DNA from 2 places in the Clostridium paraputrificum AGR2156 genome. Region 1 is predicted to be linked to the other one. Evidence: predicted binding sites of a transcription regulator. Region 1 holds the regulator's gene; the other holds the start of a gene.
What was found. Region 1 encodes CtsR, which represses protease genes until heat stress. Its sites were predicted from a motif close to AAGGTCAANNAAGGTCAAAT; they were not measured.

Region 1 (4,476 bases):
ATGCGTAATAGGGATTAAAGAGATAAAAGAAGAGGATGTAATTCCACCTCTAAAAAGTGTATTAAGGATAGCTGACGAAAATGATATAGCTAAGCATAAAGAAAATAAAGATAAAGAAGAAGAAGCTCTAAATATATGTATTTCTAAAATAGAAGAACATGGACTAAAAATGAAGCTAATAGATGTAGAATATACATTTGATAATAATAAGGTGATTTTCTATTTTACAGCAGATGGAAGAGTAGACTTTAGAGAATTAGTTAAGGATTTAGCAACAATATTTAAAACTAGAATTGAACTTAGACAAATTGGTGTAAGAGATGAAGCTAAAATGTTAGGTGGCTTAGGGCCTTGTGGCAGACCAATGTGTTGTTCTTCGTTTTTAGGAGACTTTACTTCTGTTTCAATAAAGATGGCAAAAGAACAGAATTTATCTTTAAATCCTACAAAGATATCAGGAATATGTGGTAGATTAATGTGTTGTTTAAATTATGAACAAAGCACATATGAGGATATTAGAAAGAGATTACCTAAGGTTGGTTCTGTGGTTCAAACTGAAGATGGCAAGGGCGAAGTTGTTAGTAATAATACAGTTAAAGAAGCTGTTAAGGTTAAATTAAGAAAAGGCGATGAAGAGGTAATAGAAGAATTTAAGATAGAAAATATAGCTTTGATTTCAGGTAGTTATGAAGATTCTGTAGATGAAAAAGAAATTAAGTTAGAAATTGAATCAGAAGAAGATAAAAGTCTTATTAAAGATTTAATTAATGAAAAATAGGGGGATTTCTATATGAAATCAGTTATTAAGATTTATGATATGAATAAATCATCTGATGCTATGAATATTCAAGGTGCTATAGCAAGTAATGAAGGAGTTATAGCATGTGAAGTTTCTTTGGATAAAAAAGAAATTCAATTAATATATAATGAAAGTTTTGTTACATTAGATAAGATTATTGAATCTATTGAAATTCTAGGATATATGGTAGTAAGTTAGATAGAAGTTAATTTTATTTAAATTACTTTTAAATGTTATGGAAACATGTTAAAATGTATATGGTGTAATTACCATAAATATTAGGAGGTGTTTTTCATGGCATACGTTATTAATGATTCATGTGTAAACTGCGGAGCTTGCGCTGCAGAATGTCCAGTTGAGGCTATAAGCCAAGGAGATACTCAATTCGTTATAGATGCAGATACTTGTATCGATTGCGGAAACTGCGCAAATGTTTGTCCAGTAGGAGCACCAAACGCAGAATAATTTATACTTAAAAGATCGTCATTTTATGACGATCTTTTTTCTTATATAGTATTTATGTAATTAGAGCTATCTTTGATTATTAATGTATTTAATGATGAGGAGCTATCTAATGTATTAGTATCAATACAGTCTTTATCTATTATAGTTATTTTTTTAGAATTAATAAAAAAATCTTTAGGACTATCTAAGAACTTTGTACAATTGGAGTTTCTATAATACATTGGAATAATATACTTTGGTTTAATTATATCTATTATGTCTAAAGCTTGAGGACTATTAATTGTAAAGTGTCCACCTATAGGTATAAATAATATGTCTATGTCTGATAAAGTGGATATAAGGTCAATTGAAAGATTATGGCCAATATGACCTAGATGACATAGTTTAATTCCTTCAATTTCTGTAGAGTAAATAATATTTTCACCTCTTTTTATCCCATATAGATTATCATGATATCCTTGGTATCCAGTAACTAAAATATCGTAAAATTTATATACACCCAAAGTATTGACTGTATTGCAATTTTTTAATATTGGTATAGAACTTTTATCTATATTAAGATAATTATGACTTAATGTAATTATACTTGGGTTTAGGCTAGATATTTTATTTATTGTAAGATTTAAAGGATCTAATAGAACCCTTCTACCATTTGAGACTTGAATTAAGAAACAAGATTCTCCTAGCCATCTTATAATCATACAAAAACCTCCTAAATATTTATAAGTATATTATGTGGAATTTTATAAAAACTAAACTAAGAAGTAATATTATGGCTTGATAATAATATGAATTAATATTATTATTAAAATATAGGTCAAAGTAAGTCAAAAACAACGTTTAAGAAGGTGATATTATGGCAAGACTTTCAGATATAATTGAAAGCTTTATTAAAGAAATGCTAAATGAGAATGGTGGCGATCAAGTTCAAATACAAAGAAATGAATTGGCTGATCAATTTAGATGTGCACCATCACAAATTAACTATGTATTAACTACACGATTTACCTCTGATAAAGGTTATGTTATAGAAAGTAGAAGAGGTGGCGGTGGTCATATTATAATAAAACAATTAACTTATGATGGAACAGAACAAAGAAGTAGATTAATATATGATGCTATAGGTTCATCAATTACATACCATAATGCATTATCAATAATAGAAAATTTATATGAATTAGATATAATTACAGAAAGAGAAAAAGAAATTATGAAGATTGCTATTAATGATAGATCTTTAATTTCTATAGAAGAGAAGAATAAATCTAGAGCAGATATTCTTAAAGGGATGGTTATGGTCATATTATCATAGGGGTGGTATTTATGTTGTGTGAGAAGTGTAATAAGAGAGTGGCAACAATACATTTAATAAAATTAATCAATGGAGAGAAGTCTGAAGTAAGACTTTGCGAAAGTTGTGCTAAAGAAATTTCTGATATTTCTTTAGTTGGTTCATTAGGAAGCATAGATGAAATTTCTATTCCCAATATTTTAGGTGGTTTTTTTGAATCCATTGATAAAAATAAACCAAATAAAATAGAAGTTATATGTAAAAAGTGTGGATTGACGTATTCTCAATTTAAAGCTAGTGGACAATTAGGTTGCGATGAATGTTATCAAAGTTTTTCTAGTTATTTAAGACCTATGTTTAAAAGAATACAAGGGGATTTAGAGCACATAGGAAAGGTTCCAAAACGTTCAGGTGTTAAGCTTGTTGAGAAAAAGAAGTATGTTAATTTAAAAAAGGAACTACAAAAAGCTATTTTAGAAGAAGAGTATGAGAGAGCTGCAGTCTTAAGAGATAAGATAAAAGATATAGAAAATAGTAGGACAGAGGTGGGCAAAGATGAGAAATTGGATTTATAGTAAGGCCCAAAATGATGATTTAATATTGTGTAGTAAACTTTCCTTAGCTAGAAATTTAGAAGGAATTTTATTTACAGATAAACTAGAGGTGGAGGATGCTAAAAAGAATGTAGATAAATTATCTAATGTTATATTTAGCAAACTAGATGATGAAGAGTTAAAAATAATAAAGTTTTGGGATAATCATATTGATTATATAAAGTCATATGAGGCAAAACTTTTAGTAACTAAGGAATTAGTTAAGAGAAAAGATAGAGCAGCCTTAATTATTAATAAAGAAGAAACAATTAGCATAATGATTAATGAGGTAGATCATTTAAATATACAATGTACTACGGAAGGAATGAATTTAAAAGAAGTATATGAAGTTGCTAATAAGATTGATGATTTAATAGAAGAATATATAACATATTCTTTTCACGAAGATTTTGGGTATTTAACATCTACTCCTAGTAAAGTTGGTACTGGGATGAAAGCATCAGTAATACTACACTTACCTGCATTGTCAATGAGTGAAGAAATTACTAATATTTCAAAGGGGTTAAGTCAGGTAGGAATGACTATAAATCCAGTATATTCAGATGGTAATATATATGAGGTTTCAAATAGAATATCTTTAGGCATAACTGAAGATGAGATAATTAATAATCTGGAGGGAGTAGTTGAAAATATTATACAAGAAGAGATTAAGTTTAGGGATATAGTAATTAATAAATGTAAAGATGAATTAGAGGATAAGATATTTAGATCCTATGGAATATTAAAAAATGCTAAGTTAATGTCTTATAAAGAACTAGTAGAATTATTATCATATTTAAGGTTAGGAGTAGAGACGTATGTCCTAGACTTAAATAAAGATATCTTGAACAAGCTTCTAGTTTATACAAGTGATGAGGCTATACAAAATAAATTAGGTAAATCATTGACTAATAAAGAGAAAAAAGCTGAAAGAGCTGTATTGATAAAAGAATTATTAAAGTAATTATGGTAGGAGGTGTTGTAAATGTCATATGGGAAATTTACAGAAAGAGCTCAATTAGTAATAATGGGAGCACAAAAAGAGTCTCAAAAATTTAAGCATGGGTATATAGGAACTGAACACATATTGATAGGAATTATGGCTGAAAAGGGATACTCTAGTGAGTTGTTAGAAAAGTATGGTGTAGAAATAGAAGAAATAAGGAATATGCTAGAGGAATACTTAGGTTATGGAGACTCACTTATGCCAAAAGGCGAGTTATTACTAACTCCAAGGACTAAAAGATTATTTGATGAAAGTATTATAGAAGCAAGGAAATTAAATCATAAATATGTTAGCCCAGAACATCTTCTATTGGCATTGATAA
Region 2 (4,476 bases), on a different contig from region 1:
TAAACTCATCTAAATTATAAATATATGCTTCTCCTTCGTATACACCAGCTATTAAACCCGAATCTTCCATGTCCCTTTCTTGTGTCATATCAAAGTAAGAATACTTTCCAAAATGAGATATGGATAAAAGTCTTTCTAAATAAAGTGTAGTTATATACCCACGTGCATTTGAAAGTTCTACAAAACCAGTAACATCTCCTGTCTGAGAAACCACTATATAATTATTAAAAGGCGTAATGTAATCCATAATAAAAAACCTCCTTGTAACAAGTAAGGTACAAGGTACGAGGTACAAGGTAAAATACATAATGCTAAGTACAAACCAAAACTTAGTTTAATACCTTTTAATCTTATAATTTTTTACCTAGTACCTTCTTACCTACTACCTATTCTTATTTTCTGCCTAAAGGAGGTTTTGTATACAAGCTATTTTTCCCTTGTATAAAGTGTCAATTCATTGTTTTGTCCATCTACAACTACAGTTGAACCATAATGAACATCACCTTTAATAATTCTTCTAGCCAAGTTATTTTCAAGGGTATTTTGGATATATCTCTTAAGTGGTCTTGCACCATATACTGGATCATATCCTTCTTTTGCTAAAATACTCTTAGCTTCATCTGTTACTTCTAGTTTTATATTCTTATCAACAAGTCTTGCTCTTACTTCATCTAAGAATATATCAATTATCTTCTTAATTCCTTCTTCTGATAAAGGCTTAAACATAATAATATCATCAACTCTGTTTAAGAATTCTGGTTTAAACTTATTTCTTAAAGAAGCCATAACTTTATCTTTACTTTCATCAGTTATTTCATCACCTTGGTTATCTAATAAATATTGAGAACCAATATTTGAAGTCATTATTATAATTGTATTTTTAAAATCTACAGTTTTACCTTTATTATCCGTTAATCTACCATCATCTAAAATTTGAAGGAACATATTAAATACATCTTCATGTGCCTTTTCAATTTCATCAAATAATAGTACACTATATGGTTTTCTTCTAACAGCTTCTGTTAGCTGACCACCTTGTTCATATCCAACATATCCTGGAGGCGCTCCAACTAATCTAGATACAGCATGCTTCTCCATATATTCAGACATATCAATTCTTATCATAGCATCTTCGCTATCAAACATAGTTCTAGCTAAAGTTTTAGCTAATTCTGTTTTACCTACGCCTGTTGGTCCTAAGAAAATAAATGAACCAATTGGCTTATTTACATCTTTAAGCCCTGCTCTTGCTCTTAATATAGCGTTAGATACTGCTTCAACTGCTGCATCTTGACCTATAACTCTTTTTTGTAATTCAGAGTCTAATCTTAATAACTTCTCTCTTTCTCCTTCAAGAAGATTACTTACGGGAATTCCAGTCCACTTTGAAAGTACCTCTGAAATTTCTTCTTCAGTAACTTCTTCTTTTAATAATGCACCTTCATAGTTTTCCTTAACCTCAGCTTCTTTTGTTTTTATTTCTTCCTCTATCTTAGGAATTACTGAGTATCTAATTTCTGCAACCTTATTATAATCATATTCTCTTTCATATCTTTCAAGGTCACCACGTGCTTCATCAAGCTTAGTTTTTAAATCTTTTAAAGATGTTATATGCTCTTTTTCTTTCTCATATTTAGCTGTCATTTCATCATTCTTTTCTTTTAATTCAGCTAACTCCTTAGTTAAAGCTTCTAATCTCTTTTTAGAACCTTCATCCTTTTCTTTTTCTAGAGCTTCCTTTTCAATTTCTAATTGGAATACTTTTCTTCGTATAACATCTAATTCAGTTGGCAAAGAGTCAATTTCTGACCTTATCATAGAACCTGCTTCATCAATTAAATCTATAGCTTTATCTGGTAAATATCTATCTTGAATATATCTATTAGATAATTTCGCAGCTGCAACTATAGCAGAGTCATGAATTCTGATTCCATGGTGAATTTCAAATTTTTCTTTTAATCCTCTTAATATTGAAATTGTATCATCTACTGATGGTTCATCTACAATGACAGGTTGGAATCTTCTTTCAAGAGCCTTATCTTTTTCGATGTATTGTCTATATTCATCAAAAGTGGTTGCACCAATACAGTGAAGTTCACCTCTTGCAAGTAAAGGCTTAATTAGATTGCCAGCATCCATTGCTCCATCTGTTTTACCAGCACCAACTATTGTATGAATTTCATCTATAAATAAAATTATTCTACCTTCACTATTTTGTACTTCCTTTAAAACAGCCTTTAATCTTTCTTCAAATTCTCCTCTATATTTTGCACCAGCAATTAAAGAACCCATATCTAATGAGAAAATTATCTTATCCTTTAATCCTTCTGGCACATCTCCTCTTACTATTCTTTCAGCTAATCCTTCTACAATAGCAGTTTTACCTACACCAGGTTCACCAATTAACACTGGATTATTCTTAGTCCTTCTAGAAAGAATTCTAACTGCCCTTCTAATTTCTTCATCTCTTCCTATTACAGGATCTAATTTATGCTTTTTAGCTAACTCAACTAAATTTGTACCATACTTTGCTAAAGCATCATAAGTTCCTTCTGGGTCATTTGTCTCTACTCTTTGACTTCCTCTAACTTCACTTAAAACTTTCATAAAGTTCTTTTCAGTAATGCTATAAGATTTTAAAATATCTCCTACAGCTCCTGACTTTTCTTTATCTAGAATAGCTAACATCAAATGTTCAACACTTATATAAGAATCTTCAAACTTTTTAGCAAGTTCTTCTGCTTTTATTAAAACTTCCTCAACTTTTCTAGTTATATATACTCCTGAACTATTAGCACCTTCACCTAAAACTTTAGGCATATTATCTAAAGTTCTGTTTAACGTACTCTTTAAACCTCTTACATCAACATTCATCTTTGTTAGAATATTAGGAATTAATCCATCCTCTTGTTCTACAAGAGCAGCAAAAAGATGTATTACTTCTATTTGTTGATGATTATACTTAACAGCAATTAAATTAGCATCATTTAATGCTTGTTGAACTCTTATTGTCATTTTATCAACATTCATAAATCTTTCCTCCTTTAATCTCCTTTTAATATTCTTTTCTATATTTTTATAATAATACAAAAGTCAAAGAAAGTCAAAGTTATATTTTATTTTTTTGTTCTTTTTGATATAATTTTATTAATTACAATTTTTATGAGGTGAAGCTTATGAGGAAAGAGTATGTTACATATAACTCGGACCTACCAATACAAATTACTTATGCTACTATCAAAGAATATCCTCTACATTGGCATAATGCCATTGAAATAGTCTATGTGTTAAAAGGAAAAATAAATATATCTATAGATACAGATAACTTTGAACTTTATGAAAATGAACTAGAAATAATAAATGTTGATGAATCTCATAGACTTTATTCTAATGAGGATAATAAAATCCTACTATTTCATATAGACCAAAGCTTTTTTGAAAAGTACTATAAAGATATTAAAAATATTTATTTTTATACAAATACATCAGATTTAGGAGCTCAAGAAGGTGAAGAATACATTATATTTAGAACATTACTTGCAAAACTACTTTGTGAGTCAGTTCAAAAGGTTGAAAATTATGATGAAGAGATAGAATCTATTTTAATAGACTTACTCTTCCACCTAATAAATAATTTTCATTACTTAATCTATGACCAAGAAGAGCTAAAAGATAACAAAGAGCAACTTGAAAGATATCATAGAATTTCAAAATATATTTTTAATAACTACAATAATAATATTACTCTTCAAGCTATTGCTAAAAAAGAGTTTTTAAGCCCCCACTATCTTTCACATGAAATAAAAAATGTAACTGGATATAGCTTTACTGACCTTATAAACCTAACTAGAGTTGAAGAATCAGTTAAGCTACTTTTAGATACAGATATGAGTATATATGAAATTTCTGAAGAGGTTGGATTTTCACATACTAGGTACTTTAATAAGCACTTTAAAAGCTATTATAACTGTACCCCTCTTCAATTTAGAAGAAAAAATAAGTTTGATGAAGCTACTTTAGAAAAAATGAAGGACATTACCCTTCTTCCACTTGAAGATTCTATTGATATTTTATCTACTTATTTAGAAAACTATGAAAGATTTAATTACGAAAATAAACTTTGGACTATTGATGTAGACATAAATAACAACATCGAAAAATATAGTGATAAATTTAGAGAAATTATTAGTCTTGGAGATATTTTTGATTTAATGATTGAAGATAATAAGGATATTCTTGAATCTCTTCAAAATGAAATTCATTTTGAATACGGAAGGATAGAATATTTTTTCCATAATAATATGGGAATATTTAAGAGTAGTGACTTTATAAATTGGAACAGAGTTAAAACTGTATTAGAGTTTATGGCATCAATTGAACTGAAACCTCTTATAGTTATCGATAATTATGATTTTGAAATAGAAGACTATATTCACACTATAGAAAGCTTCCATTCTTATTTCTCAGAAATAGAAT

Region 2: clpB (ATP-dependent chaperone ClpB) is a predicted target of CtsR. The motif match lies at 3,090-3,109, and genes of this name have one in related genera.

The regions. Positions count from the first base shown of each region.
Region 1 covers NZ_AUJC01000017.1:18,267-22,742, reverse strand. The annotation lists gene G594_RS0113925 (PSP1 domain-containing protein) at 1-778, shown strand, start outside; gene G594_RS0113920 (heavy-metal-associated domain-containing protein) at 791-997, shown strand; gene G594_RS0113915 (DUF362 domain-containing protein) at 1,094-1,264, shown strand; gene G594_RS19025 (MBL fold metallo-hydrolase) at 1,306-1,965, opposite strand; gene G594_RS0113905 (CtsR family transcriptional regulator) at 2,121-2,576, shown strand; gene G594_RS0113900 (UvrB/UvrC motif-containing protein) at 2,588-3,130, shown strand; gene G594_RS0113895 (hypothetical protein) at 3,111-4,112, shown strand; gene G594_RS0113890 (ATP-dependent Clp protease ATP-binding subunit) at 4,134-4,476, shown strand, end outside.
Region 2 covers NZ_AUJC01000001.1:211,414-215,889, forward strand. The annotation lists gene G594_RS0100995 (hypothetical protein) at 1-247, opposite strand, end outside; gene clpB (ATP-dependent chaperone ClpB) at 427-3,030, opposite strand; gene G594_RS0101005 (helix-turn-helix domain-containing protein) at 3,177-4,476, shown strand, end outside.